Regions from separate parts of the Brevibacillus nitrificans genome, predicted to be linked through region 1. Evidence: riboswitches for the same ligand, from Rfam matches in the RefSeq annotation. Region 1 holds a riboswitch; each other region holds the start of a gene.
The links. Region 1 has a riboswitch for cobalamin ahead of EDM59_RS00920 (ABC transporter substrate-binding protein). Riboswitches for the same ligand answer to the same signal wherever they lie in the genome.
Positions count from the first base shown of each region.

Region 2: linked by a shared signal. The riboswitch ahead of EDM59_RS11140 (energy-coupling factor ABC transporter permease) and the one ahead of EDM59_RS00920 (ABC transporter substrate-binding protein) in region 1 are both predicted to bind cobalamin.
Region 3: linked by a shared signal. The riboswitch ahead of nrdI (class Ib ribonucleoside-diphosphate reductase assembly flavoprotein NrdI) and the one ahead of EDM59_RS00920 (ABC transporter substrate-binding protein) in region 1 are both predicted to bind cobalamin.
Region 4: linked by a shared signal. The riboswitch ahead of cobO (cob(I)yrinic acid a,c-diamide adenosyltransferase) and the one ahead of EDM59_RS00920 (ABC transporter substrate-binding protein) in region 1 are both predicted to bind cobalamin.

Region 1 is NZ_RHHU01000001.1:177,057-184,748, forward strand. Features, by position in the region: gene EDM59_RS00895 (hypothetical protein) at 109-591, opposite strand; gene EDM59_RS00900 (YitT family protein) at 769-1,422, opposite strand; gene cobU (bifunctional adenosylcobinamide kinase/adenosylcobinamide-phosphate guanylyltransferase) at 1,699-2,265, opposite strand; gene EDM59_RS00910 (ABC transporter ATP-binding protein) at 2,284-3,060, opposite strand; gene EDM59_RS00915 (FecCD family ABC transporter permease) at 3,066-4,103, opposite strand; gene EDM59_RS00920 (ABC transporter substrate-binding protein) at 4,105-5,091, opposite strand; cobalamin riboswitch at 5,274-5,433, opposite strand; gene EDM59_RS00925 (MBL fold metallo-hydrolase) at 5,555-6,502, opposite strand; gene EDM59_RS00930 (phosphotransferase family protein) at 6,579-7,517, opposite strand; gene EDM59_RS00935 (pyridoxamine 5'-phosphate oxidase family protein) at 7,574-7,692, shown strand, end outside.
Region 2 is NZ_RHHU01000005.1:225,676-233,367, forward strand. Features, by position in the region: gene EDM59_RS11115 (sigma 54-interacting transcriptional regulator) at 127-2,073, shown strand; gene EDM59_RS11125 (energy-coupling factor ABC transporter ATP-binding protein) at 2,563-3,420, opposite strand; gene cbiQ (cobalt ECF transporter T component CbiQ) at 3,417-4,220, opposite strand; gene EDM59_RS11135 (energy-coupling factor ABC transporter substrate-binding protein) at 4,217-4,501, opposite strand; gene EDM59_RS11140 (energy-coupling factor ABC transporter permease) at 4,498-5,259, opposite strand; cobalamin riboswitch at 5,402-5,599, opposite strand; gene EDM59_RS11145 (quinone-dependent dihydroorotate dehydrogenase) at 5,764-6,852, opposite strand; gene EDM59_RS11150 (GerAB/ArcD/ProY family transporter) at 6,999-7,692, shown strand, end outside.
Region 3 is NZ_RHHU01000003.1:485,060-492,751, forward strand. Features, by position in the region: gene EDM59_RS04275 (DUF952 domain-containing protein) at 1-134, shown strand, start outside; gene EDM59_RS04280 (hypothetical protein) at 144-359, opposite strand; gene tlp (small acid-soluble spore protein Tlp) at 547-765, shown strand; gene mnmA (tRNA 2-thiouridine(34) synthase MnmA) at 894-2,000, shown strand; gene EDM59_RS04295 (hypothetical protein) at 2,029-2,358, shown strand; gene EDM59_RS04300 (ACT domain-containing protein) at 2,394-2,906, shown strand; cobalamin riboswitch at 3,127-3,325, shown strand; gene nrdI (class Ib ribonucleoside-diphosphate reductase assembly flavoprotein NrdI) at 3,490-3,849, shown strand; gene nrdE (class 1b ribonucleoside-diphosphate reductase subunit alpha) at 3,836-5,920, shown strand; gene EDM59_RS04315 (serine hydrolase domain-containing protein) at 5,938-6,963, shown strand; gene nrdF (class 1b ribonucleoside-diphosphate reductase subunit beta) at 6,995-7,692, shown strand, end outside.
Region 4 is NZ_RHHU01000010.1:158,751-166,442, forward strand. Features, by position in the region: gene EDM59_RS14365 (spore germination protein) at 1-762, opposite strand, end outside; gene EDM59_RS31060 (hypothetical protein) at 934-1,197, opposite strand; gene EDM59_RS14375 (hypothetical protein) at 1,194-1,622, opposite strand; cobalamin riboswitch at 1,871-2,085, shown strand; gene cobO (cob(I)yrinic acid a,c-diamide adenosyltransferase) at 2,210-2,758, shown strand; gene cobD (threonine-phosphate decarboxylase CobD) at 2,758-3,864, shown strand; gene cobU (bifunctional adenosylcobinamide kinase/adenosylcobinamide-phosphate guanylyltransferase) at 3,861-4,406, shown strand; gene cobS (adenosylcobinamide-GDP ribazoletransferase) at 4,403-5,140, shown strand; gene EDM59_RS14400 (histidine phosphatase family protein) at 5,137-5,760, shown strand; gene cbiB (adenosylcobinamide-phosphate synthase CbiB) at 5,757-6,710, shown strand; gene cobJ (precorrin-3B C(17)-methyltransferase) at 6,788-7,692, shown strand, end outside.

The DNA of each region.
Region 1 (7,692 bases):
TGTAGTTATCTCCTACTTATGCCTTGATTCGCCTTCGCTTCAGAGTCTCCCTGCATCACATTACTCACGTTTTGTCTAAAACACAGGATATTATGCCCAGTTTTTCCTTTAGGACGATAGATGTGCTTCGTATTTCTCCATGTTGTAGGCAAAAAGGCGGCGCTCAAACTTACCTTTGGCGCCGATTAGCTGGTACCACTTCTCCCCAATCAGCAGGTCCGTCGAAAAATCTTTTTCCAAAAAATAGTGGATGTTGCGCCGAACAGTTTCTTCCTCTTCTTTCTGGTCTTTCCAAGATAATGCTACTACAAAATAAGTTGTCTTATCATCTATTTCCAGCAATTCCAGGCGAACGATCCCTTTCTTTTTTGCGTTGAGCTCCTCCACCACTTTTCTCAAGCTTTTCTCGGCGTCCAGATGGTATTTGCTCGCCTCTCTCCAGCTTGAGATGCAGGAATCGTACAGCGAGAAGGTGAGAATGTAATGAACCGAATAATCCTGTGGGACAAATACCTCCTCAATTCCTTCCTCATTTTCTTCCATGGGGACGACCACAAATTCCTTGTAGTTTCCAAAGAAATTTTCGCTCATACGCATTTCCTTTCTTTCGTCCTACATAAGATGATGGCATTCCTATTCGATATTATCTACTCGCGCGCGAAATATTACGGTACCAAATATTACGTAAAAAGACCTTGCCCAATCCTTCAGGCAAGGTCTTTCCCATTTTCTTTTCTATTCGCACGTCTTTCAACAAGAATCTCACTATTATCTGTGTGTCACGGATACACTTCCATGACCCTCTTCGCCTTCTTCGGCAACCACTGCATGGGAAGTCACTGTCCACGTAATGACGCGACTGGAAATGACAACTGCCAAGATCGTAAAGACCATTTCTTTTACAGGCACATACCAGAAAGACAATGTCAAAACCATGACGTCCAGCAAGAGAAAAATGGTACCAATCGAAAGGCCCGTGTATTTGCTCAGCAGCAAGGACAAAATATCGTCCCCTCCGGTAGCTGCACCAAATCGCAGTACCAATCCCGTGCCCAATCCAGTCAAAATACCGGAAAGAATAGAGGCCACAGGCATCATGCTGCTCAAGTCAACGACAAGCGGCGAATACCGTTCAAACAAATCATAGAAAACGGTAAACGACAGGGATGCCAAGATCGTATCCCCAATAAATTGACGTCCTCTTACCAGCCAAGCCACCAAAAATAGTGGGATGTCGAGCAAGAGCATCACGGTCGCTGGAGACAGGTCAAAAGCGTATTTCGCCACCAGACCCAGACCAACGAATCCACCCTCAGACAGGTGGTTTTGAAAATTGATGTGATAATAGGTAAAAGCTAATAAACACGCGCCAAACAAAATCAAACTATACCGTCGGATTACTTGCAGCGCTCTCCTCATCATGAATTCCTCGCAATTTTGTCGGTTTTGGCACAGACGGCCAACCGACTAGGGAGGTAATTCGCAGGTATAAGTCGCTACTCATACAAAAGACCTCGCTTCCGTAGTAGGTTGGTCGTCTAAAAGTGACGAACGACTACTACGAAGCTAGATGTAGGAGAGGTCAAAACGTTTCCAGATCGTCCTATAGGGACGCATGGTATCCTGATCCCTTCCATTGCTTTTCTTTTATGATACCACAAAAAGGACGAAAACGCGAACCTGAGCCAGGTCCGCGCCTTAGAAAATGAACTCCCTGCTTTTCAATTCAACCGGAATACCAGCCGTAACGAGAAAGACCCGATCGCATACCGCGGCGATTCGCTGGTTCATGACACCTGCCAGATCGCGAAACAGGCGCCCCAGCGGATATGCGGGAACGATGCCGTATCCGACCTCGTTGGTCACCAGCAGCAGCGTTCCAGGGAAAGCTCGCAGCGTGTCCACAAGTAACGCCATTTGCTCCTCGATTCGTTCCACTGCCCTGTCCTGCTCAAAACGCAGCAGCCAATTCGACAGCCAGAGGATCAGACAGTCCACCACAACTACCGTCTCCTCCTCCCACAGCTTTGCGGCTGCAGCCAGCTCTCGGAGAATGGCAGTTAGCTCATGCGGCTCTTCGATGGTATCCCATGGAATAGCTGCCTGTGCCCTGCGCAGCTGATGCTGTTTGACCCTCTCCTCGAGTTCTTCATCAAAAACGGGGGAAGTAGCGATATAGATCCCCTTTGCACCCAGACGCGCCGCATATTTTTCGGCGAATGAGCTCTTGCCACTCTTGGCGCCACCCGTAATCAGCACGACCATGAGGTTCCCCCTTTTCTATCATGACCCTGCTTGCAGGATGATCTGTGGACGATGATGCACGGGATGCTCCATCACGATTGGTTTCGTTCCGTACACTTGTTCAATCAGCGCGCTTTGCAAAATATCCTGGGGGTTCCCTACACTGATTTGATTTCCTTTGTGCAGCATCAGAATCCGATCACAGTAGAGCGAAGCCAAATTTAGATCATGCAGGACAGCTACGACTGTTACGTGCGTGTTCTTCTGCCAGCTGCGGGCAATATCCATCAGCTGAATCTGGTACCCAATATCCAAAAACGTCGTCGGTTCATCCAGCAGCAGCACCCTTGGCTTTTGTACCAAAGCTTTTCCTAAAGCGACACGCTGCTTTTCTCCACCGCTTAGCTGGTCCAGCGTCCGCTCGGTAAGCTCGCCGAGTCCAAGCTTTTCGATGACTTCTTCAATCAACGGAGTCGGGTCCTCTGGTTCTTCTCCCAACCAGTTCTGATAAGGAAATCTTCCCATCTCCAGCACCTCCCGCACGCGAAAGCCAACGGGAGGGAGGGCTTCCTGCTCGAGGACAGCCAAAAGGCGCGCAAGCTCTTTGCGGGAATAGGAGCCCATTCGTTTGCCATTCAGGGAAATTTCACCGCCATCTGCAGGCACAACCCCTGAGATCATTTTCAGCAGGGTGGATTTTCCGCTTCCATTTGGGCCGATAATGCCAAAAAACTCGCCACGAGCTATGGAAAAGCGGGCGTCCTTCACGACCTGCTTGCCGTTGTACGATTTATGTACGGAAGCTACCTCAATCACTGGACTTATCTCCCTCCAACCCGCTTGTTCTTTTTCAAAAGGTAGGCAAAAAACGGTGCACCCAGGAACGCCGTAACGACACCCAATGGAATTTCTGTCGGCACCAGCAGCATCCGGGCAAGCGTATCTGCCCAAAGGACGTAAATCCCGCCAAAAATCGTGGACATCGGCAAAAGGATACGATAATCTGGCCCGACCATCATGCGTACCAGGTGGGGAACGACTAGGCCGACGAAGCCGATAATTCCGGAAATGGAAACAGCTGCCGCCGTTAAAAGCGTAGCGACAATCAGCACGACGAGCTTCGTCCGATCCACATGCACCCCGAGATGAGCTGCCTGCCTTTCCCCTAGCGAAAACAGATTTAGTGCACGCGAATACGTCGTCATAATGATCAGGCCGACGAGCAGATAAGGGAACAATACATACGTAAACTGCCAACCGCGAAAAGACAGGCTTCCCATCAACCAGAACACAATTTCATTGACGGTCTGGTCGGAGAGCGAGACCATAAAGGACACGAGTGAGCCGAGAAAAGCCTGCACGACAACACCAGACAATAGCAGCGTCTCCGTCTGCAGCTTCCCCTGTGTATTCGCCAAGCGCATCACGATCCACAAGCTGAGAAAGCCCGTGAAAAACGCTACGACAGGCGTACTCCACTCGCCAAGAAAAGATATATGCAGGCCAAACAGGATCAGAAAGGCAGCCCCCACAGCCGATCCGGAAGCCACTCCCATGGTATACGGATCAGCCAAGGAATTTCGGAGTACTCCTTGAAACCCAGCCCCAGCCAGCGCCAGACAAGCGCCCACCAAAATAGCCAGTACCACCCGTGGAAAGCGAACCTTCATGACGATCTGCTCGGCTGACTCAGGCCAGCTCACTGATACGATTTCGGAGAGGCCCGGCACCTGATGCAGCATGATCAGCCAGACTTGAGAGAGCGGCAAATTCGCTGCTCCAAGCGAAATGCTAATGATCACGGATGCAAGCAACAGCAAAAGGCCTGCCCCGCTCCAGATAACCAGTCTCCCTTTCATCCTATTTCACCAGATCTGGATAAATGGCTTTTGCGACTTCCTTCAAGCCCTGGGTAATCCGCGGGCCAGGGCGAGACAGCGTGTTTTGATCCATTCCGTAAATTTGCGACTCACGAATCGCTTTGATTTTATCCCAGCCGCTCCGATTCTTGATGATATCCTCAAGCTGCTTCCCTGTCTTTTCATCCGTGATGCCATTTGCATACAGGATCACATCCGGATCATCCTTGACGATTTTCTCCACGCTGATCGGATTCCAGCCTACTGTATCCGAAGCAATATTCGTCGCACCGGCAAGAGAGATCAGTTCGTCCATGAACTCCCCTTTTCCCACGGTCCAGCCAGGAGAAAACTCCAGGTAAACTTTTTTCCGGTCTTCCGGCTTTACGTTTTTCACGGCATCCTGTACGCGGGCGATGTCGTCCTTCATTTGCGCGACCAGTTTCTCTGCCTGCTCCTGCTTATTCGTAATTTTTCCCATCGCCAAGATGTTGCCCATGATATCATCCAGCTTCTTTGGCTGTGTCACATAGACAGGCATGCCCAACGATTTCAATTTTTCTGCCACAGGCTTTTCCATGGAAATTCCGCCAATGACGAAATCAGGACTTTGGGACAAAATGGCTTCCTCGTTTGGCTTTACAACCCCGCCGACTTTCGGCTTCGACTTCGCTGCATCAGGATAATCATCGTAATCAGACACTCCGACGATCCGATCATCCAGCCCTAGTGCAAACAATATTTCTGTTTCCGCAGGTGAGGTCGAGACAATCCGCTCCGGTGCTTTTGGGAAGGTCACGTCTTTTCCCGTGGCATCCGTGACTGTCAAAGGATATACCGTTTCCTTTGTCGTCGCCTCTGCCGGTTTCTGTGCCGCTGCTTGCTCTTGTGCTGCAGGCTGAGCTGGCTGCGCAGGCTGGTTATTTCCACATCCGACCAGGCTTACGGCAACCAGGAACGGAATGGACATTTTCCACAATCGTTTCATTTCAAAAACTTCCTTTCTTCTCTCGTTGACCTAGGCGAATCTGCCATAAGCGAGCGCAAAAAGACCCTTTACTCCTACGCTAGAAGTGAAGGGTCGGCTTTTCAGGTCCCAAATGGCGAAATCGCATTGAACTTTATCTGCCATAGACAATCAATCCGGCCGATCCTTTCCGCGAAGGAACCCAGCAGGTAAGCATACAGGCAGGTCTCCTGGCTTTCGGGAAGAAACCCTTCTTTCGGGTTACACCCTTTTACAGTGGCGGGACCGCGCCGGATTTGCACCGACTTCCCTTTTCACCTCGTCCGTTTGTCAACGCGAGGCACCTGTTTGCGAGTACTCCTATCCAATTGTCCCATGCTCTCATACTTCCCCACCATGATAGCATTCCTTAGGAAAAAAAACTAGAAATCTTCCCAGCACAAGAACGGCTCCACCAGAATTCGCTGGCGAAGCCGCTCTTGCTTTATCCGTTTTTCTTTTGCAGGTAATCTACGATGCCCATGGAGCAGACAGACAGATCGACCTGAATGATCTTGTAAATCTCATGCTCGTCTGCCACTCCCAATTGTCGCAGGAAATCAGTGACGCGATGCAGGAGCCGCTGCGCGAGCTCGTCCTGCGTCAAGCCTTGTGCCAGCACTTCTTCCCCTTCCCGAACAAAAACAGGCAGCCACTCGCTGACTTGACGAAATGCGTCCTCTACCTGGTCAGTCATGCCAAAGTGTCCGAAGTAGAGCCTGTCCAGCTTTCGTTCCCGATATCGCTCGATGGAAGCCAGCATTTTGTCTGGATCGAACTGATTGGGTGACGTGGATGGCAACACGAAATGAATCCCTTCCTGACGCAGCTGAGGATAGTGCACGCCAGCCGTATCCCCGGTAAACATGCCGTTGCTGACCGGATCGTAAATACTGAAGTGATGATTGGCATGCCCTGGAGAATCCATGAACTCCAACGTACAATTCGGCCCAATCTGAAGCGTCTCTTTGTCTGCCTTGATCATCAGTCGGTCTTCTGAAACAGGTACGATCGGGTCGAACAGCTCGTCAAACTGGTCGCCGTAAACAGCACGTGCACCTGCTATCAGTCTGCTGGGGTCAACCAAGTGACGCGCTCCTTTTGGATGAACCACGATGGTCGCATTCGGGCATTCCTGCAAAAACAAGCCGGCTCCACCCGCATGGTCCAAGTGTATGTGGGTCACGATCACGTATTTGACTTGCTCTGTCGTATAACCTAGCTTCGCCAAGCCTTCCCGAATATATGGAACGGAAGGGCTTGGCCCTGTTTCGATCAAGGTCAATTGTTCTTCCTCAATGACATAGGTGCCTGTTCTCTCTGGCCAACCCATGTCGAAACCGTCAATCAGATGGATGCGCTGCCCCAATTGGAGTGGCTCTTTTGGCTGCATTTCCGCTCTTGCCTCCTTATTGGATAGGAATATTTCCACTTTACCATAAGAAGGGAACAGGCGAAAACCAATCACTTCACCTAGCGATTCGCTCCACCAAGCTTTTGGCGTATTCTTCGAGACGATCAGCGATCAGGGCATCGGTCAAGCCTGTAAAGCCCAGCGCTGTCCAGCCGGCATACACCTGAGGCGGTCCAAACAAAATGTCAGTCAAGGAAACCAGGTCCCAGTACGGGTCATACCTAAAAGATTCTCCTGCTTCCTGCTGGTACGCCGTCAAAAACGCATCAGCCGTTTCTACGTCATAGAGCTGGGCAAGGTTGACTCGACAGTGACCTACATCAATGCCCGCTGGTCCCACGCAAGCATTCACCCAATCGACCACCCCACTTACCTCTCCATTTGCCCAAAGCACATTGGTCGGGTGATAGTCCCTGTGAATAAATCTCGGAGGAAAGGCCGGGCGCGGCCGCTTTACATAGTCGATTACCTGCTGCCACATGGCTCGATCCTTTCCCCAAGCCGGAGCCTCCAGTTTTTCGAGGTTTTGGTATGTAGCGTACTTCCAGGGGAAGTCGTCTGTATCGCTGTTGTGTATGGTGACGAGTGTGCTCGCCAGTCCATGGATCCATCCCTGCTTGTCACGGGGCTCTAGAACAACGGAGCCGTTCAGGTGAGACATGAGCAGTGCAGGAACATTGCCATGCTCTCCTGTTTCGTCGTAGGCGATCAGCTTTGGCGTCGGTATCGCCAATCGCTCCGCATGCCGAAGACTCTCCGCTTCATGCCATGCCAAGTCCGGCTCTTCCCGCAGCCAATCCTCGTTGTTGAACTGCCGGACGACATAGCTCTCCTCTACCCCCGATCGTCGCAGCGTGATACGATGAATCAGGGAGGAAATTCCTCCCTGAAGCTGTTGAACGTGGTGGACCTCGGAAGCTGCTTCCACGGATGCAACGATCCATCGCAGGACTCGCTCTGGCATAGCCGTTCCCTTTGTACGGTTGTTTGTCATATATAGTCCTTCTTTCGCAGATTTCCGTGCACCCAATTGAAAGGGAGGTGTTTGACTTGGGAAAACAATTTTCCGAGATCTTACCTGAGCATGAAGCTTTTATCAAAAAGCAGCATCTGTTTTTCGTCGGCTCCGCCCCATCTGATGACCACGGCCATGTAAACCTGTCACCAAA
Region 2 (7,692 bases), on a different contig from region 1:
CGTTCGGAAAATATTATTTACTCTCTTATAAGTGCGACAGATCCGTTCCATATTTGATACAAACGTACTAAAATAGGTACAATTAGACATTTGCAAATGCCATATCTCCTACCAGGAGGGAACAGCATGACAACCAAGATCGCCATAGTGGGACAAGGAGATTTTATTAACCTCGCCAAGCGTGTCACTGCGAAGCTCGCCCACAAACTAAATGTTCATTTGCAGTTGTTGGAAATCAATCAGGCCGATACTCCTGGCTTAGTGCCTTCCATCCTGTCCTTGATCGAGAAGATCGACACCGACATCATCATCACCGGCCGCTTTATCGAAGCCCTGCTCGTAGGCAAAACCAGCATCCCGATCATTCACCTGCATTTGACGCCCTCCGATATCCTGGCTGCCGTCAACCAAGCCATTCCTTATTCGCACCGGATCGCGATCGCGATGGCAGAGCTTGCGGACTTGCGCTATGACTTCTCTACCCTGCAGGACCTTTTGAATATCAAACTGGAATACATCAACTACAACACCCCGCCAGAGCTGCAGCTCAAAATAAGGGAATTTTCCGAAAAAGAGGGCTCCGTGATTGGTACAGGACTTGCTGTCCGGTACGCCAAGCAATACGGCATGCACGGAACGCTGATCTACACCGAGAACAGCATCGTCGAGTCCATCGAGCGCGCTTTGGAAATCATCCATTTCAAACGGGAAGAAGAAAAACGCAATCAAGCCTTCCTGGCCATCATCAATTCCGTACGTGACGGGATCATCGCAACGGATAGTCGCGACGAGATCACGATCGTCAATGACTCCGCCCGCCAGCTCCTCCAGCTCCCTGCTGAAAATCTAGCAGGCAAGGATTTGACCGACGCTGTCTCTCCCCTTTCCCTGCAGGAGCTTGCCTCTGAGGACGAATTTCAGGACAAAATCATCAAGTTCAAGCAAACCCGGCTGAATACGACGAAAAGCGGTATCTATCAAAAGGATGTCAAAATCGGCAACGTCCTCACCTTTCAAGACATGACACACATCCAAAATATCGAGCAAAAGTACCGGCTCGAGACTGAAGCCAAGGGCCAGGTAGCCAGAGCGCATTTTGCCGATATCATCAGTGCCACACCTATCATGAGACAAACCCTGGAGCGCGCAAAAAGGTTCTCGTTGACCGACTCAACGATCCTGATCATCGGAGAAACCGGAACGGGAAAGGAGCTGCTTGCCCAGAGCATCCACAACCACAGCGACCGAAAACCTCAGCCCTTTGTCGCCATCAATTGTGCGGCCCTGCCGGAGACCCTCTTGGAAAGTCAGCTGTTTGGCTACGAGGACGGAGCATTTACGGGCGCTTCTAAAAACGGGAAAAAGGGACTTTTTGAGATCGCCCATAACGGGACCGTATTCCTCGATGAAATCAACTCGATTTCCCTGCATTTTCAAGCCCGGCTGCTGCGCGTTCTGCAGGAAAAGGAAGTGGTCCGTGTCGGTGGGTACAAGGTCATCCCGATTAACATCCGGGTCGTCGCTGCTACCAATGAGGACCTGCTCCCTCTCGTAAAAGCAGGGAAATTCCGGGCGGATCTCTACTATCGGCTGAACGTTTTAAAGCTCCAAATTCCTCCGCTGCGCGATCGATTGGAGGATATCCCGCTTTTGACCAAGCAGTTTTTGCGCTATCAAAACATCGAGCTGTACCATCACATCGAGCCCTGCATCGAGAAATTGTGTGCAGAGCTGCAGAAGTATACCTATCCGGGGAACATTCGCGAGCTTTACAATATTTTGGAGCGCTTCTCGATCCTTTGCGAGCCACAGAAGGTACAGGATTATGAGACCTGTCGAGAGATCATCTGGGAGTGCATGGAGGACCGCTCTACGGATCTTGGGGGGAGCGACCAGAAGCTGGAGTTTGACCTGCACGAAAGCTATCGGGAGAGCTTGATCGCGGCAGAACGCGTCATCATGACCAAGTACATCGATAAATATTATGGGGATAAGACCATGCTCGCTTCCAAGCTGGGGATGGGGCGAACTACTTTTTATCGGAAGCTGAAGGAGCTGGGGATCTCGTATTGAATCTGGGAATCCCAGAACTGAGCACCTTACCTGGAAGCTGGGTGGAGGGGCGGAAAAGGGAGAAAACGCTCCAGCTTCTTGGGTCCCTTGCCAGGAGGTATCTCTGCACGGCTCCAGGAAAAAATGGAAACCGCGTCCAAAGTAGAGATCCCAAGCCGCGTCTCAGAGGTGGACGCTTACAAGCGTGTTTCCCTTTTTTCCTTCCACCTCGGCCGGGTCCCAAAGAGCTTCGCTTATTTCTCCCTTTTCCTGAGCTAGCCTTTTACTTTTTCTACGTGCTTTCCTATTTTCATTACTAGAAAAAATGGAGAACCGCTTTCATCGCAAGAAGCCTTTATAGCTTTTGATTCTCGGCATTCCAGTACCATCCCCATATCACAGTCTAGCGATAGACCTCACCGTCATGTGATTGGACTTTCTGGAAGCAGCCTATCTTTTTCGTGTACTGCTTTCATGCGATCTCGGACAATCAAAAAGCAGGAGGCTCCTCTATACCGAGGCGACCTCCTGCTTGGCTTCCAGTCTTTTTTTCAATTCCTCTACGGATTGCGGGATTCCCGCTCCCAGCTCATTTTTCAAGTACGCGGGCAACAGCTCCCATACTTCGGCGACCAAGGGAATTCCGAGATGCAGGCTTTCCAGCAGCTCTTTTTGGGACAAGACTTCCTGCGGCTCTCCCGCAAAAATGAGCCTGCCCCCATCCATCACACAAATCCATTCCGCCCATTCAAAAGCGATATCCATATCGTGCGTAGCCATCAACACCGTCGTGCCGCTTCTGTGGATCTGATCCAGCTCGCGCATGAGGTTTTTCGTTTGATAGCGGTCGAGATAGGCTGTCGGTTCATCGAGCAGCAGCAGCTCCGGCCCCAGGACCATCACTCCCGCCAAAGCGAGGCGGCGTTTTTGTCCCAGACTCAGGTGATGGATGGGAACATCGGCAAGCTCGGTCAATCCGAACGACTCGAGCGCCCTCGCGACCTTTTCCCGAATCACCTCAAGGGGCAGCTTCTGATTAAACAAGCCGTAGGAAATGTCCTCCGTGACGGTGCTTGCAATCAGCTGATGCTCTGGGTCTTGAAAAACCAGCCCTACCTTTTGCGTCATTTCCTGCAAAAAGGACCGTTTGTACACAAACGGAGTGCCCTTCCAGAATAGTTGCCCTTGCTGGGGCTGAAGAATGCCGTTTGCGTGCAGAAACAACGTGGATTTCCCACAGCCGTTTCGTCCGAGCAGCGCGCATTTTTTCCCGGCCGGAATCCCAAAGCTCACCCCGTTCAGCACCGGCTTCTGGCCACCCGGATAGGTGAATTGCAGATTGGAAAACTCCAGTAACCATGATGTCAAAACCGCCAACCTCCCGTCAGACACTCTAGCAGCACCAAGGCGATGCAACCGAGAATAGACTCCCATTCGTAACGCGGCGAGCGTGTATGTATGCGCAGGCTTTGTACGTGGAAGCTGTCAGAATAGCCTCTCGCTGCCATTCCCATGGACAGAGACTGGTATTTTCTCATCGCCCTCACAAAAAGCTGAGTAGCCACCATCCCGACATCACGCAGCAGCGCGCGAAATCCTCTGTGCCCACCACGGGACCGCTGCGCTACCCACAGCTGAAAGGAAGCGTCCAGCAGGGCAAAAATAAACCGATACATGATCATCAGCAGATCCGTAACCAGCTCCGGCATACCGATTCGGCGGAAGACCTGCAAAATTTCTGCGAAAGGAACCGTGAAAAGCAAAAACGAAAAACAGGCGAGACTGCCCAACACCCGATAGAACAGCTCCAAAGCCCGGCTGACAGACGCTTGCCCCACATAGATCACATAGGAGCCAACCTCCCACGACAGCACGGCACCTGCCGGTGGTGCCCCTATCCTGCTTTGCGTCAAATCGAACAGGATCGCAGGCAGACCCGCGATAAAAAAGGAGAGGGGAAGGATCAGAAACAGGAGATGAGCCTTCACGGGTATGCGGGCATAGCCGATGACCCACACCCCCATCCACAGAAAGACCAGTAGCTGAACCAGTGCATGTCCCGTCAATACAAGGAGAAGCAGCACGCCCCCGAACAGGAGCTTGTGCTCAGGCGATATATCCCTCAGCCTGTTTTGGTAGGACAAGGTATCAAGCTGCTGCCAGTTCATTTCTTTCCTTTTTCTGTGCGTCCTTTAAAGACACCGACTGCATAGCCAACGACTCCTGCCCCCAATGCCGCCTGTACCGCGAACAAAAGGCTCTCCGTTTCTCCTCCAGGCGGTTCAATAAACGGTTGGAACCACGGCTCATAATTCGGTGCGATTTCCTTGATCGCCTCTTCGGCTGCTCCGTCCGCTCCCCCAAACTCGGAATCTTTAATGAACAGAAGCGGCAGCACCGCCAATACCACTACTCCGAGGAGCAGCAACCAGTTCATTCCTTTTTTCACAGTGATTCCTCCCGTTTCAATAAGCGTAATTGCACGAGCTCTTTTGTGTTGTACGCTTGCAGCCAGTTCCATACAAGCACGGTGAGCAAGCCTTCACTAATCGCAAGCGGCACCTGAGTCACAGCAAAAATGCCTGCGAATTTGGCAAACGAAGCGAGTACACCGCCCGATTCAGCAGGAAACGCCAGTGCAAGCTGAATCGAGGTCACTACATAGGTAGACAAATCAGCTAAAGCCGCCGCTGCAAATACGGCAAGACGCTGCTTGCCGCTGCGTGCGATCAGCCGATAGATTCCGTAGGCAACCATCGGTCCCACAACCGCCATCGAGACTGCATTTGCTCCCAGTGTCGTCAATCCCCCATGAGCCAGCAGCAAAGCCTGGAACAGCAAAACCATACTGCCCAGCACAGTCATTGCCAAAGGTCCGAACAAGATCGCGCCAAGCCCTGTTCCTGTCGGATGAGAGCTGCTTCCCGTCACCGACGGGATTTTCAGTGCGGACAGCACAAACGCGAACGCCCCGGATACCCCCAGCAAAAGCTTCATCTGTGGATGCTCTTTTACAATTCGATTGATCGAACGCAAACCGAAAATGAAAAACGGCAGGAATACGACCCACCAGAATAAAGCCCAAGACAGTGGCAAATACCCTTCCATAATGTGCATCGCGTGTCCGGTCTGCGGTTCATTGAACATGAAGTAGAGAATAAATCCAGCAATCAGCAAGCAGCTAGATACCAGCCTGGAACGATTCATGATGACACTTCCCTCCCTTTTCCAATCCTTTTTTGGCAAAAAAAAACTCATCCCCAAAGTGGACGAGATCCGCGTACACAAAACAATAGACTGACCTGGCAGTCCTATTGCCTCGTATTCACCTCTCCTTTCCGCGAAGGTTTCTGGGTGTGGCTGTAAGGTAGGTCTCCTGGCTTCCAGATCCTTGCACTCTTCGTCCTTCCCCATAATTCTATGAGTGGATTCTAATCGAAGAGAACTCCTTGGTTACAGTGGCGGGACCGCTCGGGACTTTCACCCGATTCCCTGTTACCCCGTATGTGTGTTTGCACATACAGGCACCTCATGCCGACAATATGAAATTCCTGGACATGACCGAGATGTCCATCAACATTATACTGCAAGTGACTGAAAAAGAGAACTATTGGCAATGGATTCGACTTGTGGGTACGTGTTACGTATCTGAACAAAAAAATCGGCGCTCCCTCTGAGAGGACCACCGATTGTCTTGCAAAAGAAAGACTTTTATTTAGCGTCTACCCCGACCACTTCACTGATATGCGTAAATCCATCCCGCGCCATCAGCTTCAGCAGCTGTTTATTGATTTGCTTGGCGATGCCAGGCCCTTGATAAATCATCCCGGTATACACCTGTACAAGGCTTGCGCCGGCGCGAATCTTGTTGTAAGCATCTTCCCCGTTGTAAATGCCGCCAACGCCAATGATCGGTACTTTGTCTCCGATTTCCTGATAAATCTGTTTGACCCAGGCCGTAGAACGCTCGGTCAACGGTCTTCCACTCAAGCCGCCCGCTTCCTCCGCGTTCGGATGGTTGATTACCGCTTCACGAGAGAGCGTCGTATTCGTCGCGATGATGCCGGAAATGCCCTCTTCAACCGCCGCATGTACGACGTCGTGCATTTGCTCCTCCGACATATCGGGAGCCACTTTCAACAGCACCGGCTTTTTCTTTACGCCTCGCGCTTCCAGCTCCGCCGCCTTTTCCCGAACGGCACGCACGAGCACACGCAAGCTTTCCGTTTCCTGCAGGTCGCGCAGATTCGGCGTATTCGGCGAGCTGATGTTGATGACGAAGTAATGACCGTACGCGTACAGCATGTCCATGCATTTGCTGTAATCACTCGCAGCTTCTTCATTCGGTGTGACCTTATTCTTGCCTATGTTAATGCCGATCGGAACATCCGAGTAGGCGAAGTCAACCAAATGCTGAGAGGCATGGTAGGCACCATGATTGTTAAAGCCCATCCGGTTGATGACAGCCTGATGCTCCGGCAGACGAAACAGCCGCGGTCTTGGATTGCCCGGCTGTCCCTGCGGGGTAATGGTTCCTACCTCCACAAAGCCGAAGCCAAGTGCTCCAAGCGCATGATAGACTTCTGCATTTTTGTCAAAGCCTGCTGCCAAACCAACAGGGTTGGGAAATTTCAGTCCCCACAGATTGGTTTCCAGTCGCTTGTCCCGCAGCTGATAAACCATTCTCAAGAGCGCCTTCCCCGGAGCGGAATCCTCTGCCAGCTTCAGGGCGTGAATCGTCTTTTCATGAATTTCTTCAGGGTCCTGCTGAAACAGATACTGGCGTATAAGCTGATACATCGTTGTAGCACTCCTCGCTCCGTTTTTTCCTCATAGTAGAATACCACATTTTCATAGGGGGGGTAACCTTTATCCGTGATACATATTTCCAAGAGGGCAGGCAAATCCTAGCAGTACCCCCAGTATGGAGGTGAAGAAGAAACGATATGAAAGTCGATGGGAAAATCGGAATCAACCAAGCGATCATGACAATGATGCTGACGATCGGAATCACCAACCATGTCACTGTCATTCCGCTTATGCTCAGTGCTGCCAAACGTGATTCGTGGCTAAGTGTCCTGCTCTCCTCTATTCCTTTTGTTGCGTGGGCATGCATCCTTTCCTTCATAAACACACGTCTTCACCAGCACTCCTTGCATCATTGGCTTAGACGTACGAGTGGAAAGTTCGTCAGCTACCTCATTCTCATTCCCCTATTGATTTGTCTTTACGGGATGGCACTCGTACATCTTATCGATACGCAAACGTGGACAACGGTAAATTATTTGCCTCGGACTCCAGAGTGGTTTACCGCTCTCGTGTTAATGGGCATCTGTATCCTCGCAGCCTTTGGAGGAGTCGCGCCGCTAGGCATTACTTCATCCATCCTGCTGCCTTTCGTGGCAATGCTGGGCTTTTTTGTTGCTTTTGGCAATGTGGCAAAAAAAGATTACACCTTGCTGCTGCCTGTCTTTCAAGACGGCTTTCCTCCGATTCTGCATGGGATGCTCTATGCGGGTGGAGGATTCTCTGAGCTGGTCCTTCTTCTCTTGCTTCAGCATCACGTGAGGAAGCCGCTGCGACTCGTCCATTACGTCACGATGATCGCCATCGTCATTATCCTTACCCTGAGCCCACTAA
Region 3 (7,692 bases), on a different contig from region 1:
TAAAATATGAGCAGGCTAAGGATGGTCTATTGTACCCCCATATTTACGGACCGTTAAACCAAGACGCGATCGTAGACGTGAAAAGCATGGTGCGGACGAACGGTCACTGGGCGCTTGGTGCAAGCGTCCGTTGATTCGCTGCCCTACCAGTTAAACCATTGTAACAGGTCAAGTACCTCCCGGCGTTTTTCCTCGGGGAGCTTGTCTAGCCTGCGCAGGAGCAGTCCGATTCGCAGCCGCTGCTCCTCTTCTGTATCGGTTTGCTTGTGGGCATGAATCCGCTGGCGCTTTAGCCTGACGGTTTCAGTCTCCGAGATGATTTTGAGCAGCATGCGTTCAAGCAGATCCAGTGATGCCATATGTAAAAACCTCTTTGCCATGTAATCTGTTACTCGCATTATAGCACGGACTTCTTCGCAAGGTAGGAAAAACGAGAGACAGAGGTGCGATTGCCACACAGGCATAGAAGCATAATTACTCCAGAAATGGCGCACAATGGGATAGGTGCAATCACCAAGATACCACGCTGCAAAGGAGAGCTTATTCATGGCAAAACCAGATGATCGTTCAGACAACGCAGAAAAGCTGCAGGAGATGCTGCAAAACACGGAGGAACGTATTCGTGAGTCACAAGACTATGTAGCTGAGAATGCAGGGGAAATCTCGGCAGAGGAAAAAGCAAACATTGAAGCGAAAAACGAGCGTCGGGCAGAAAGTATCGAAGGTTATCGTGCTGAGATCAAAGACGAGATATCCCAAAGCTAAAGATGTAAATGCGCCTGTTGCCTCCCGTGCGACAGGCGTTTTTTCTACGAAGTGTAACAATACATGATTTGTTTTGCGAAACGTGGTAATCTGTTAGAGGAACAAATTGAGAATAGAGGAGAAAGACTATGAAACGACCAGAAGACACACGCGTCGTTGTCGGCATGTCCGGCGGGGTCGACTCCTCCGTGACGGCTCACCTGCTCAAACAACAGGGATATGACGTCATCGGCATCTTCATGAAAAACTGGGATGATACCGATGAATTCGGCCATTGCACGGCGGAAGACGACTTCCAGGACGTTCGTCGCGTCTGTGAACAAATCGGTATTCCATACTACACTGTCAATTTTGAAAAAGAATACATGGATAAAGTATTCCAGTATTTTTTGGATGAATATAAACGTGGGCGCACACCAAACCCGGATGTCATGTGCAACCGGGAAATCAAGTTTGGCGAGCTTTTAGCCAAAGTCATGGATCTGGGGGCGGATTACATCGCGACGGGTCACTATGCGCAAGTAAAGGAAGTAGATGGGGAATTCAAGCTCATCCGCGGTGTTGATTCCAACAAGGATCAGACCTATTTCCTGAACGTGCTCGGCCAAGAGCAATTGTCCAAAACGATGTTCCCGATCGGGCATCTGCCGAAAGCGCAGGTCCGTGAAATCGCGGAGCAAGCGGGACTTGCGACGGCCAAGAAAAAGGACAGCACGGGAATCTGCTTTATCGGAGAACGGAATTTCCGCGAGTTTTTGCAGAACTATCTGCCAGCCAAGCCAGGTAACATCGAGACGGTGGATGGGACTGTAATTGGTCATCACGACGGATTGATGTATTACACACTCGGCCAGCGTCAGGGACTAGGCATCGGCGGTGGTCATGGAACGAGCGGTCAACCATGGTTCGTGGTAGATAAAGATCTGGCACGAAATGCGTTGATCGTAGGAGAAGGCTCTGATCATCCGCGCTTGTACTCGACCAGCCTGATCGCGACAGACGTAAGCTGGGTCAGTGACAAGAAGCCTGCTTCGACATTTACATGTACGGCAAAATTCCGCTACCGCCAGCCTGATCAAGGGGTCACCGTTCATATTCGGGAAGGCAGCACAGTGGAGGTCGTATTTGACAAACCGCAAAAGGCAGTCACTCCAGGACAGGCTGTCGTCTTTTACGACGGAGAATACTGCTTGGGTGGCGGTACGATTGATAAAGTCACCTTGATGGATAAATAGAAGAACCGAGACAGACGGGGGTAACGCGGTGGATCCAACGAAAAAGTCGAAAGTCATTATTGTATCCTTTGTAGCAGGAGCACTTCTGCTAGGATTCCTGGCATATTGGGGCATGGCATCAACAGGAAACGAGCATATGGCGACCATCAAGAAGGTCATTGCTGAAAAAGGCGGGGTCGTTGTAGCGCATGGTGTGACCGCTGTTCCTGCTGATGAGAGCCCTTTTGAACGAGGCGGAAAAGGGAATACCATCTACAAGATTGATTATACGAAAGATGGGAAGCCGTACACGGCCTGGTACCGTTCTGAAAATCATTCCTCCATTTTGAAAGAACCGGAAGAATGGATTCTTCCTTGAGCGCGTGAACCATTTTTGGGAGAGTAGGGTTGATCATGACCGAATTTGCTGGGCTTCGTGAGCTCGCTCGACTTCTGCAGCGGATTGAACCAAATCTGGCAGGAGGCTCTTTGAGCATTTTAGCGCATGAAAACAAAGACGAAATCGCAAAGCAGCTGCTGGATGGTTTTGGCGTTTCCTTGCCTGTCCAGCACAGCTCTGGTGAATATGCCAACCATTTGGCGATTCTGCGTGCCGGCGGGAACAAGTACACGTTCGCCCAAGATTGGCGAGAAGTGTACATCAGTGAGATTAACTACTGTGCATGCCGTATCCCGGCAGGTTCCCATGGCTTGCTGGTCCACCACGTTGATTACCCGGGAGTTATTTACGATGTCTCTCGGAAATTAGCCGAACACGAAATCAATATTTCCAAGCTGAACGTCTCACGGGAGCAAAAAGGAAAAAATGCGTTGCTCGTATCCGTGACAGATGAAGAAATCACACCAGCGGTCGTTCGCGCGATCGAGGAGCTGCCGCAAATTACAAAGGTGGTCTCTTTGCAATAGGCTCGCGGTGTTCCGTTTCTTTCCAAGCGAGGCAGAAATGATGATAGAAATGCGTACCGTCCGCATGCTTGCGGGCGGTTCTCTTTTTTCCTGATTCTACAAGATCTGACAAATAGTAGATCTATCAAGCTTTTGTGAACCTTTTGCTTCTCGCAGGGGGAAAACTCGCTCCTCTCTCTTGACTGACACGATATATTGATGTAAAGTAAGTTTTACCAACTACATATTGATGCGGATAGGTGTCTTGCTACGAAATATCGGCAGACTTAATAGGGAAGTCGGTGAGAATCCGACGCGGTCCCGCCACTGTAAGAGGAGAGCTCATTTGTATAGGCTACGCCACTGGTCGACGTGATTGGGAAGGCGAAATGAAGCGATGATCCTATAGCCAGGAGACCTGCCTACCCGTTAAACACGTGTAAACCTACGGGAGATAGGGGAAGTGTTCGAGCGCTCGATTCGTTTTGACGAGTCGATTATCAGTGGATGATTGCGCATTCGACTATCTCTACCCGTCGAATGCGTTTTTATTTTCCTGACAGGTAGATAGGATCGCGCTACATAGAGGAAAGGATGAGGGCGTATGCTCATCGCGTACGATTCCAAAACGGGAAACGTTCGTAGATTTGTAGGAAAGCTGGCTTTGCCAAGTATAGAGATTGACTCTGAGATGGTGATCGAGGAACCGTTTGTTCTAGTCACGTATACGACTGGCTTCGGACAAGTCCCTGAAAAGGTGGCATCGTTCCTCAGCAGGAACCATCGTTACATGAAAGGCGTATCGGCGAGCGGCAATCGCAATTGGGGCGCGAGCTTTGCGAAGAGCGCCGATACCATTTCCCATCAATACGGTGTTCCTGTGATTTCCAAATTTGAATTATCCGGTACCGGCAGGGATGTCGAACATTTTACGAACGGGGTGGCCAGCATTGCGGCATATTGAACTGAACAACGAACTGATGCAACGGGGCGAGGATGGCTTTTATCAGCTGGAAAAAGATCGGGAAGCCGTCGAAGTCTTTCTTGAGGAAGTACAAGCCAAAACATTGACCTTTAACAGTGTAGGGGAACGGATGGATTATCTGATCCAAAACGATTACTACGAAAACGTCTATGAACGTTACACGGAAGAGCAGGTCGAAGAAGTATTCCGTTTGGCAAAGGACGCGTCTTTTCAATTCGCCTCTTACATGGCTGTCTCGAAGTTTTACAAAGACTATGCCCTGAAAACAGACGATAAATCGATGTATTTGGAACAGTATCCGGACCGCGTAGCGATTGTCGCACTCTCGCTGGCGCAAGGAGACTTTGATCGTGCCAAGCGTCTGACGGTCTCGATGATGGACCAACGCTTGCAGCCTGCGACGCCAACGTTTCTGAATGCAGGAAAAAGTCGTCGTGGCGAAATGGTATCTTGCTTTTTGCTCGAAATGGACGATTCCCTCAATTCGATCAACTACATATTGGGCACATGTATGCAGCTGTCCAAAATCGGCGGTGGAGTGGCCGTCAACCTGTCCAAGCTGCGCGGCCGCGGCGAACCGATTAAAGGAGTAGAAGGTGCTGCCAAAGGAATTATGCCGGTACTGAAGCTTTTGGAGGACGCCTTCTCCTACGCGGACCAGATGGGTCAGCGCAAAGGCTCAGGAGCTGCTTATTACAACATCTTCGGCTGGGATATCAACGAGTTTCTCGATTGCAAAAAGATCAATGCGGATGAAAAATCACGGATCAAAACGCTCTCGATCGGGCTGATTGTTCCAAACATGTTCTACAAGCTGGCAGAAGAGAACAAGCCGTTGACCATTTTCGCCCCGTACTCGGTGTATAAAGAATACGGCCAGCATCTGGACGACATGAACATGGACGAAATGTACGAAGAGCTGCTCGCAAATGACAACATCAAGAAAAAGACGATCATGAGTGCACGGGACATGCTTACCAAGATCGCTATGATTCAGCTGGAGTCCGGCTATCCGTACATCATGAACAAGACCAACGCCAACAAAAATCACGCGCTGAAAGACATAGGCTCGGTCAAAATGTCCAACCTGTGCACGGAAATCTTCCAGCTCCAGGATACCTCGACCATCAACAACTACGGTGAAATGGACATCATCCGTCGGGACATCAGCTGCAATCTGGCATCCCTGAACATCGTGAATGTAATGGAGCAAAAGAAGATTCGCGAGTCGGTCCATGAGGGCATTGAAGCCATCACATCAGTAAGTGACATGACTGCTGTCGAGAACGCACCAGGTGTCCAAAAAGCAAATCGGGAGCTGCACTCTGTCGGTTTGGGTGCCATGAATTTGCACGGGTATCTGGCAAAAAACAAGATCGCGTACGAGAGCGAGGAAGCGAAAGATTTTGCCCGCACGTTTTTCATGATGATGAACTTTTACTCCCTTGAAATGAGCATGGAGATTGCTAAAGAGCGAAAAACGACCTTCCTCGGTTTTGAGCAGTCTGAATATGCCAAAGGGACGTACTTCTCGAAATATGAAGAGACGGATTATCGCCCTCGGACGGAAAAGGTCAAGCAGCTGTTCGCTGACATGTACATCCCGACAACTGAGGATTGGGCACAGCTGAAAGAAAAGGTCCAGACCTATGGCTTGTATCACGCTTACCGACTGGCGATTGCACCTACTCAAAGCATCTCGTACATTCAGAATGCGACATCGAGTGTCATGCCGATCGTGGAGCACATCGAAACGAGAACATACGCAAACTCGACTACATACTATCCGATGCCGTACCTGTCACAGGAGAATTACTTTTTCTATAAATCAGCGTATGTCATCGATCAATTCAAGGTAATTGACCTGATCGCGGAGATCCAAGAGCATGTAGACCAAGGGATTTCCACTGTTTTGCACGTCAACAGCAATGTATCTACGCGAGAGCTGGCACGCTACTACATTTACGCTGCGAAGAAAGGTCTGAAGTCGCTCTACTATACACGGACCAAGCATTTGACAGTGGAAGAGTGCATTAGCTGCGCAGTGTAAACTAGGAGGCCGAGACCGTGGATCTGAGGCAAACGCTGACGAAGCAGTTCAATCCGCTTGTATCGCATGTGGAGCGTACATTTGAGCATGTAATAGGCTCAGGTGCGGCTCTGATGGTTATTCACCGTGATGAGATCGTGATGGAAACATACTGGGGCAAGCAGTCCCTGGAGCAGTCAGCACGAACGGTTCAAGCAGATACCCAGTTCCACGCAGCTTCTGTGAGGAAGAGCTATATTGGCTATGCAGCTGCTTATGCTGTGACCTGTGGAGCCATCGCTTCCATCGACGATCAGGTGATGAAATACTTGCCGCATTTGGACGAGGAGCGGATGACAGGGACCACCATTCGCCATCTGCTGACGCATACACACGGCTTGCACGGAACCTATACGGGGGAGATCGTACGAGAATTTCCTGCTGGAAGCAGTTGGGCGTATCGAGGAGTCGGCATTGATATGCTGGCGCAGATCGTTAAAAGAACGACAGGCAAAACGATCGCCCAAATCGTTCAGGAGCAAGTCTTCCAGCCGCTCGGATTTATGGAGACAGGCTGGCGCGCCCAGATGGACCCGAAAATGGTTGAGGTCATCCGCAAGCCAGATGACACCAGCTGGTACACGAGCACAAGCACCGAGGGTGACAAGATGAATCTCTACGTATCCGCACGTGAGCTGGCATACTGGGGCTATTTTCACCTGAAAAAAGGCTTTGTGGACGGCAAACAGCTCGTCCCCCGGGAAGTAATCGATCTGGCGACAACGGTGCAAAGCCCTCCGCTGCAGGACAAGGACTTGCCACAGAACGGCTTTTTATGGTTTGTGAAGGACCTGCCTGCGGATAAGACCGAGATCGGGGAGCGAGTACCGAGGGGGTCTTATCAAATACTAGGCTATACAGGCGTTACGCTGCTGGTCATTCCTGAGCACGAATTCGTAGCTGTGCGGATGTTTAACAGCTTCGGATCCCCTCCTGGCTACGACTATTTGGGGGATGTCAGAGGGTTCGGGGATTGCGCCATGCGGTGTCTGCTAGAGAGCTAGGAAGAACGAAATAGAGAAGAGGAAAGCCTACATGAAAGCTGTCAATTGGAACAGGCCCGACGATGATTTCACCATGACGTTTTGGAACCAAAACATCATGCAGTTCTGGACCGATGATGAGATTCCGCTATCCGACGATAAAATGGCTTGGATGGAGCTATCGGATACGGAGCGTGACACCTATAAAAAAGTACTCGGAGGATTGACTCTGCTGGATACCGTCCAGGGAGGAGTCGGGATGCCGAAAATCATGGAGCATGTGGACGGACTGCAGCGCAAAGCCGTGCTCGCCTTCATGGGAATGATGGAGCAAATCCATGCCAAGTCGTACAGCAGCATCTTTACGACACTGGCCGCGACCGAGGAGATCGACGAGATTTTCAGCTGGGTCGAGCAAAACCCATATCTGCAAAAAAAGGCCGAAATGATCTCCAGCCGCTATCAGGAAATCCATACGCAAAAGGATTTGTACATGGCTATGGTTGCTTCCGTCTTTTTGGAAAGCTACCTGTTCTACAGCGGCTTCTTTTATCCCCTCTACCTCGCAGGGCAAGGCAAGATGACGAGCAGCGGAGAAATCATCGACCTGATCGTGCGGGATGAGAGCATTCACGGATTGTACGTGGGTGTACTGGCGCAGGAGGTTTACCAGCGTTTGACTGTCAACGAGCAGAAGGCATGCAAAGAAGAGCTGTATCAGCTGCTGGCTGAGCTGCATCAAAATGAAGA
Region 4 (7,692 bases), on a different contig from region 1:
GAAAAAAGTCATGGGAGCCAATATGGCGGTAGGTGTACCCTCTGTCAAAATGGCTACTTTTCCTTCTAACAGGTGGGCAGTCACTACGTCAGGGCGCTCTGTGTTCAAGAGCGTTGGGAAAGGGGACCAAATGGTTTCTTGCAGCCATTCTTCGAGGTAAGCGCTCTCCAGGACGCTGTCTGTTTGTATGGAACGCAGACGTGAACATATCTTGTTCACGGTCTCATCTGCCGCGAGAGAAGACAGGTAGACGACGCTGATATTCGTCTTTGTGGTATGGCCAATGATGATTTTTTCAAAATGGAGCCTGGGGTCACGCAGGCGCTTGCGGATTAAAGAGATATTGATCTCCAGCTCTTCCGTAAACCCTTCTTGGGGACCTCGTATCGAAGTCTCCGCAGTCGGCTCGGATATGGCGCGAGTTGGAAATTTGGCTGTATCGAGTAGGAGGCCAGCAGACAATCCGTCGATGGCGATCAGACATTTTCCCGCTAAAATACCTTCCACACACGCTTGTACGGATGAGGCCTGCTGTTTTTCAGCAACAGGCAAATATTCGTTGCACCATCGGAAGCTCTCGGCAGGATCATCTGTCACGCATGGCATATGCTCAGTTAGAGGTCGGATGACAAACTGGAGCAGCTGGTTTTTGTCCACAATGCTCGACACATAGACAAGCGATATTTTGTAAGGCGAGGAGACGACAGGGTAAACGGCTACATCCATCGACAAAGACAATTTCTGCAGGACGGCATCAAGCATCGGTTACTCGCTCACTCCCTTCCAACTTTCTCCTTATTAAGATTAGTTTGTTAAGAGAGTTGCCAAAATATCCAAGAAAAGGAGAAAAGGGAGGGGAGTCCTCTTTGCAGCAAATAAAAGACGGGTACCTCCTGCAAGCCAGAGAATGACTTGCAGAGTACCCGTTTTTCCTTACCGAACGTATATTTTTGTTTTCGCTTTGCCTTCTCTTTTCACCCCATCGCTTTCCATTTGGAAGGTCACCTCGAGATTGTAGGTACCTTTTTTCTCTGGATGGAAGCGATAGAGGTATCGGTATCCGCCGAGCTCTTCATCGTAAGTTCCAAAGATTTTATCAAGGCCAGGCTGATTCCAGGTGATGAGCTGATCGGAAAACGCTGGACTCTTTTGGACCATGTAGGCGGCAGAAAGATAGATATCCTCCCCGGCTTTCATGTAAGCGGTATTGGGGGAGAGAGTGACGGTGATTTTGGGGTTTTCAGCAACTTTGAATCCACAGAAGGAAGCATCGGAGGCGTGTTATCTTTCACCCGAATCGAAACGGAGGCATGTCCCACCCATTCCTGCCCATCACCGTACATAGAAATGGAGTAGTCAAAAGTCTTCTCGCCGATGTATTCGGCCAGAAATGACATTCTCGAAATATATTTCCCCTCCTCGAGGGTGGTCTCCACATGAAGCTCTCCCAGCTTATCTCCTGTTTTCACCTCATAAGAATCTCCCATCCTCTCAGTTACAGCTTCCAAGGTAATTTCATCCCCAAGCTCGTAATTTCCTGGAGCAACGGTTAGCTTCACCGGAACCTCTATCCTTTTTTCTGCAGCCTGTACGGGAAGGTGGACAAGCAACAATGCGATCAAGACAACTCCCATCAAAAACAAGCGGATGGGAGACGATAACCTAGCTGTAGATGACAACTCTCTCACTCCTTGTATGGAAAATATATCCTAATCATTGCTGTAGTAGATTGCTAAATTTTGTAAAAGGATTTTAGAGAAGTTCTTTTTACTAGAGGGGGAAAACACCTTTTTGCCAGCTTTTGCTTGAATCCCGACAGGCATTTGCTATTATTAAAACAAGTGTTTGTCATAGGAGTGAATGACAACTGAATACGTTAGTACAAACAGGTCCTTGTTTCTGCGAAATCCTTTTGCAGGAGCAAGGTTAAAAGGGAAGTTTGGTGAAATGCCAACGCGGTCCCGCCACTGTAAGAGAGGAGCTTTTCTTCACGGCGTCTGCCATCCACTGCCCAATAGGGAGCGGGAAGGAGAAGGAAAGCGATGATCCTCGAGCCAGGAGACCTGCCTGTTTTTGTGTTTACACTGATTTCCTTCGGGTCAAAGGAAGAGGTGAGGATCGTTGCTTGCTTGCCATCCGCGCTTTGTTTTCCTTTTTTTGCATGAAGGAGAACAAAGCGTTTTTTATTTGATTTTCAGGAGGATTTTCCATGAGTAAACAAGACGCAAAACGAGGCTTGCTGCTGGTCTATACAGGAGACGGAAAAGGGAAGACGACGGCGGCGCTCGGGCTGGCTGTACGTGCGACCGGACGTGGGAAAAAAGTGCTGATGGTGCAATTCATCAAATCACCGGATCGTACCTATGGCGAAAAGCTCGTGTTTGACAAGATTGGCATCGACATCGTGCAAAAAGGGATTGGCTTTACCTGGACGAAGACGCCAGAAGAGCATCGCGAGGCGCTGCAAGCTGCGTGGGGCTATGCAAAAGAGCAGCTCCTTCACGGGGGCTACGATGTCGTGATTTTCGATGAGCTGAACAATGCGCTGGCGATCGACCGCTTCCCGATTGATGACGTACTGCCGCTGGAAGACGTCCTAGAGACGATCAAAAGCAGACCGAAGCACATTCACCTCGTAATTACCGGACGCAGCGCCAAGCAGGAGATCATGGACATGGCCGATCTGGTCACAGAGATGAAGCCGATCAAGCACTATTACGACGAAGGAATTCCTGCCGTCCTTGGAGTGGAATTCTGATGAACGTCATAGAAACGTTTGGGCATGGCGGGAACCTGCTGACAGCTTCAGAGCGATTTGGAGTGTCTCCGGGGGACTTTCTCGATTACAGCGCGAATATCAATCCGCTCGGGATGCCGGAGAGTGTCAAACGAATGCTGGTGGCTTCCATAGCCGATGTCACGCAGTATCCAGACCCTGGGCATCGAGTATTCCGGGCCGCTTTGGCTACACGTCTGGGCTTGCCAAAAGAGTGGCTCTTGCCAGCGAATGGAGCAGCGGAAGCTATGGCACTGGCAATACTAGGGCTTCAACCGCAGACGGTCGGAGTGGTCTATCCGTGCTTTTCCGAATACGCGCAGCTGGCCACCCAGTTTGGTGCAAAAGTCGTCGGCTGCTACGGCGTGGAAGAAAACGGCTATAAGCCCGAGATGGGCGAGGTGTACCGATTGTTCGAAGCGGCGGATCTGGTTTTCGTCGGATCTCCGAACAATCCGACGGGCATTTTGTACCAGCCGGATGAGCTGGTGAAAATGGCGGACTGGGCGGAGCAGACGAAGACGTGGCTGGTCGTGGACGAAGCGTTTCTCGACTTCGTGGAGGAGGAGAGACAGTATACGCTGGCGGACCAGCTGGAAAGCTTTCCACACGTCATCCTCATGCGTTCCATGACCAAGATGTACGCGATCCCCGGACTGAGGCTCGGCTATGCCATAGCGCATCCAGATGTGATCGGTCGCATGCGTGAAAAGCAGGTGAGCTGGAGTGTGAATGCCCTGGCGCTGCGGGCGGGCGAGTTGTGTCTGCAAGAGCAGGAGTACGAGAAAAAGACGCGAGAGCTGATTGCCGGGGAGCGAGCTTACCTCACCAGCTTCATTCGGGAAGAGCTGGGGTGGAAGGTATGGGCTGGAGAAGCCAACTTCCTGCTGGTTCGCTCTCCCAAAGAGAAGACAGCGGAGCAATTGCAAGAGCTGCTCGGCAAAAAAGGAATCCTGATCCGCAGCTGTGCCATGTATCCCGGCTTGACTGCACATGATGTGCGCTTGGCTGTTCGTGGTCGAGAGGAAAACGAACAGCTCGTGTCAGCCCTGCGCGACATCTGGTGCGGTGGGAGGTGGGAGCGATGAGCCTCATCCTCGTAACAGGTGGAGTGCGTTCTGGAAAGAGCCGATTTGCAGAGGAACTGGCAGAAAAGACGAGCGAATCTGTCCTCTATGTAGCAACGGGTGAAGCCTGGGATGAAGAAATGACAGCGAGAATCGCGCGGCATCAGGCGCGTCGCCCCGCAAGCTGGGGCTGTGTAGAGGTAGGAGGGCGTTTGACCGCGTCTATTGCTCCAGCTGCCGGCTATGAGGTGGTGCTCATCGATTGCCTGTCGACCTGGGTGAGCAATCGGTTGATGTGCGTACCCGAGCAGGAGCTGCGAAGCGAGGCCATTACGCGGGAAGTGCTTCGTGACGCGCAGGAATGGCTGGAGACGATAGAGGACGCTCGTCAAAAGCAGACGGTCATCGCCGTTACCAGCGAGGTCGGACTCGGTGGAGTAGCCTTGAGCCGACTGGGGCGCTGGTTCGCCGATGTGCTGGGAGACGTCAATCAAATGACGGCAAGGCAGGCGGATGCTGTCTACGCAGTGTTGTCCGGGATTCCGTGGAGGATAAAAGGATGAATGCGTTGTGGCATGCGATTGCGTTTTTTACGAGAATTCCCGTCCCGTGGCTGAAGCCTTCGGATACGGCTTGGAAGAAGAGTGTCAATGGGTATCCCGTTGTAGGGATCGTGATCGGGCTCATCCTGTGTGCGATACATCAAGCAGCGTTGTATCTCTTCAGCCCATTGCTTGCGGCCGTATTGACGCTTGCAGTCTGGGTGTACATCACCGGAGGACTTCATCTGGATGGGTGGATGGACTTGGCGGATGGTCTGGGCAGCAGCCGACCGCGAGAGCAAATTCTCGCCATAATGAAAGACAGCCGTGTAGGTGCGATGGGCGTGCTGGCAGCGATTCTGCTGCTGCTGCTCAAAACGGCTTCCCTGGCTGAAATGGCTTCTGCCAAATGGGCGCTGCTCGTCCTTGTGCCATTCGCGGCGAGGACGCATGTGCTGCTGTCGATCCGCTTTTGGCCGTATCTATCCGCTGAGAAAGGGATTGGCAAGGGCATCAGCGAAGGCCTGTCTTCATTTGCCATCTGGCTCAGCTATCTCTTCTTGCTCGCAGCAGGATGGTTTCTCGGCGGATGGGCAGCGGTGACAGCCATCGCGGTATCGCTGCTGTTTGCCCTGTGGTTATCGCGTACGGTGGCAGGCAAGCTTGGAGGCCTGAACGGCGACTGCTACGGGGCTGTGATCGAGAGCAGCGAGGCAGTCATGCTGCTCGTATTGGCAGGGAGCTGGTGGGGATGAAATGGCTCTGGATACGCCACACAGAGACAGAAATGAATCGGCAAAAGCGGTATTTGGGCCACAGTGATGTTTCTTTGAACGAGCAAGGGCTGCGTGAAGCAGAGGAACTCGCACAGAGACTGGCGCGGGAGGAGTACGGTTCTGTTCAGCTCTATTCCAGTGATTTGCAGCGCTGCGTGCAGACGGCGAAGCCCCTTGCGTCTCGCTGGGGCGTGCCGATCGTAACGGTCCCTGCGCTGCGAGAGCTGTCCTTTGGCCAATGGGAGCTGCTTACATACGAGGAACTGATGCAAAGAGACAAAGAGCGGGCAACACAGTGGTACGACGATCCTTTTGCGTACAGCCCGCCAGACGGCGAAAGCTTGCTGCAGCTGGGGGAGCGGGTCGACGGGTGGCTGCGAGGAATGCTTCGTGAAGCACTCGCACAAAAGCAGGGAGCGACAAAGGTATTGGTCACACACGGCGGTGTCATCCGCTGGTTTCAGGCAGCGTGGCTCATGCAGAATCCGAGTCGCTACTGGCAGACAGAAGGCTTGAAAAACGGCGAAGCCATGCTCGTGGAATGGAACGGCCAATGCTTTGTAAAGCAATCTCTTAGAAACGAGAGAGGATCAAGATGAACGAGGCTTTGATATTGGGTGCAGCCTACCTGATTGATCGGGTAGTAGGCGATCCGCGCGGCTTGACGCATCCCGTTGTCATCATTGGCTGGTGGATCGCACGGCTGGAGGCAGTCATCCGCGCACGAGTCAAAAAGGAAGAGCATTTGAAATGGGCGGGGCTCTTGTTTCCGCTGCTGATTGTCACAGGCAGCTATGCAGCAGTGTGGCTGATCGTCTGGGTTGCCGCATGGATCCATCCCCTGCTTGGCTGGTGCGTAAGTGCTTGGCTCATTTCGACGACGATCGCAACAAAAGGCTTGGCAGATGCGGGATTGGACATTGCGAAGCATTTGCTGGCTGGGGATTTTGCACAGGCGAGGCGCTCGCTCTCGATGGTAGTGGGTCGCGATACCGAACATTTGGACGAATCGGAAATTTGCCGGGGAGCAGTGGAGACGGTGGCGGAAAACATCGTGGATGCGATCGTTTCTCCCCTGATATACGCAGCCATTGGAGGGGCACCCCTGGCGATGGCGTACCGGGCAGCCAATACGCTGGATTCGATGGTGGGCTACAAGAATGAAAAGTATCTGAATCTTGGTTGGGCGTCTGCCCGCTTTGATGACGTACTGAACTACATTCCTGCTCGGCTCACGGCCATTCTCCTGGTGTTGGCAAGTCAACTGGCGAATCTGGACTATCGGCAGTGCTGGGAAATGATTCGTCGTGACGCGCATTTGCATCCAAGCCCAAACAGCGGCTTGCCGGAAGCAGGCGCGGCAGGGGCTCTGGGGGTGCAGCTGGGCGGTCTGAACTATTATCAGGGAGTCCCGTCCGATCGAGCGAGGATGGGTGATCCGCTAAGACCCTTGCGTTCAGGAGATATTCAATCGACCGTTCGTTTAATGTACCTGGTTTCCTTGCTATGTCTGCTCATTTGCATGGCGTTAGCTTTCATGCTGAGGTAACGTGCCCGACACATGGAAACAGGGATAGAAAGTACGAAAAAGGAGCGCTGGCATCGCCAGTGGAGAGGAGGGGCCGTATGAGCGGCAAGTTGTTTGTGATCGGGTTTGGCCCGGGAAGTTTTGAGCATATCACCAAACGGGCGCGGGAAGCGATTCAGGAGTCGGATGTCATCATTGGCTACTCGACGTATGTGGATTTGATTCGTGAGCTTTTGACGGATCAGGAAGTGGTCAGCACCGGGATGACAGAAGAGGTGACACGTGCTCGTGAGGCTGTGCGACAAGCGGAGGAGGAGGGCAAAAAGGTAGCTGTGATCTCCAGTGGCGACGCCGGTGTATACGGCATGGCAGGTCTGGTTTACGAAGTCCTGGTGGAAAAGGGCTGGACGGAAGCGACTGGAGTCCCAATCGAGATCGTACCGGGAATCTCAGCGATCAACTCCTGTGGGGCGATTTTGGGCGCACCCATCATGCACGACGCCTGCACGATCAGTCTCAGTGACCATTTGACGCCGTGGGAGCTGATCGCCCGCCGAATCGATGCGGCAGGGATGGCAGACTTCGTCATCGCGCTGTACAATCCGCGCAGTGGTCGCCGTACGCGCCAGATTGTAGAAGCGCAGCGCATTTTGCTCCAATACCGCTCGCCGGACACGCCTGTCGGGATCGTCAAAAGTGCGTTTCGCGAACGGGAGCATGTCGTAGTGACTACGCTCGCGCAGATGCTCGAGCACGATATCGGCATGCTGACGACCGTGATTATCGGTAACACCTCGACGTTCGTCTACGATGGAAAGATGATTACCCCGCGCGGCTACCAGCGCAAATACACCTTGTCTGCAGATGAACAGCCGCTAAAGCCGCATCAGCGTTTGCGTGTAGAAAATGAGCCGTGGTCGCTGGAGGCGGCGGAAGAAGCCGAGATGAGGCCAGAAGCGCAAGTCTCGATCGCATCTGCTCCATCCGCCCGCGAAGAGAAGGG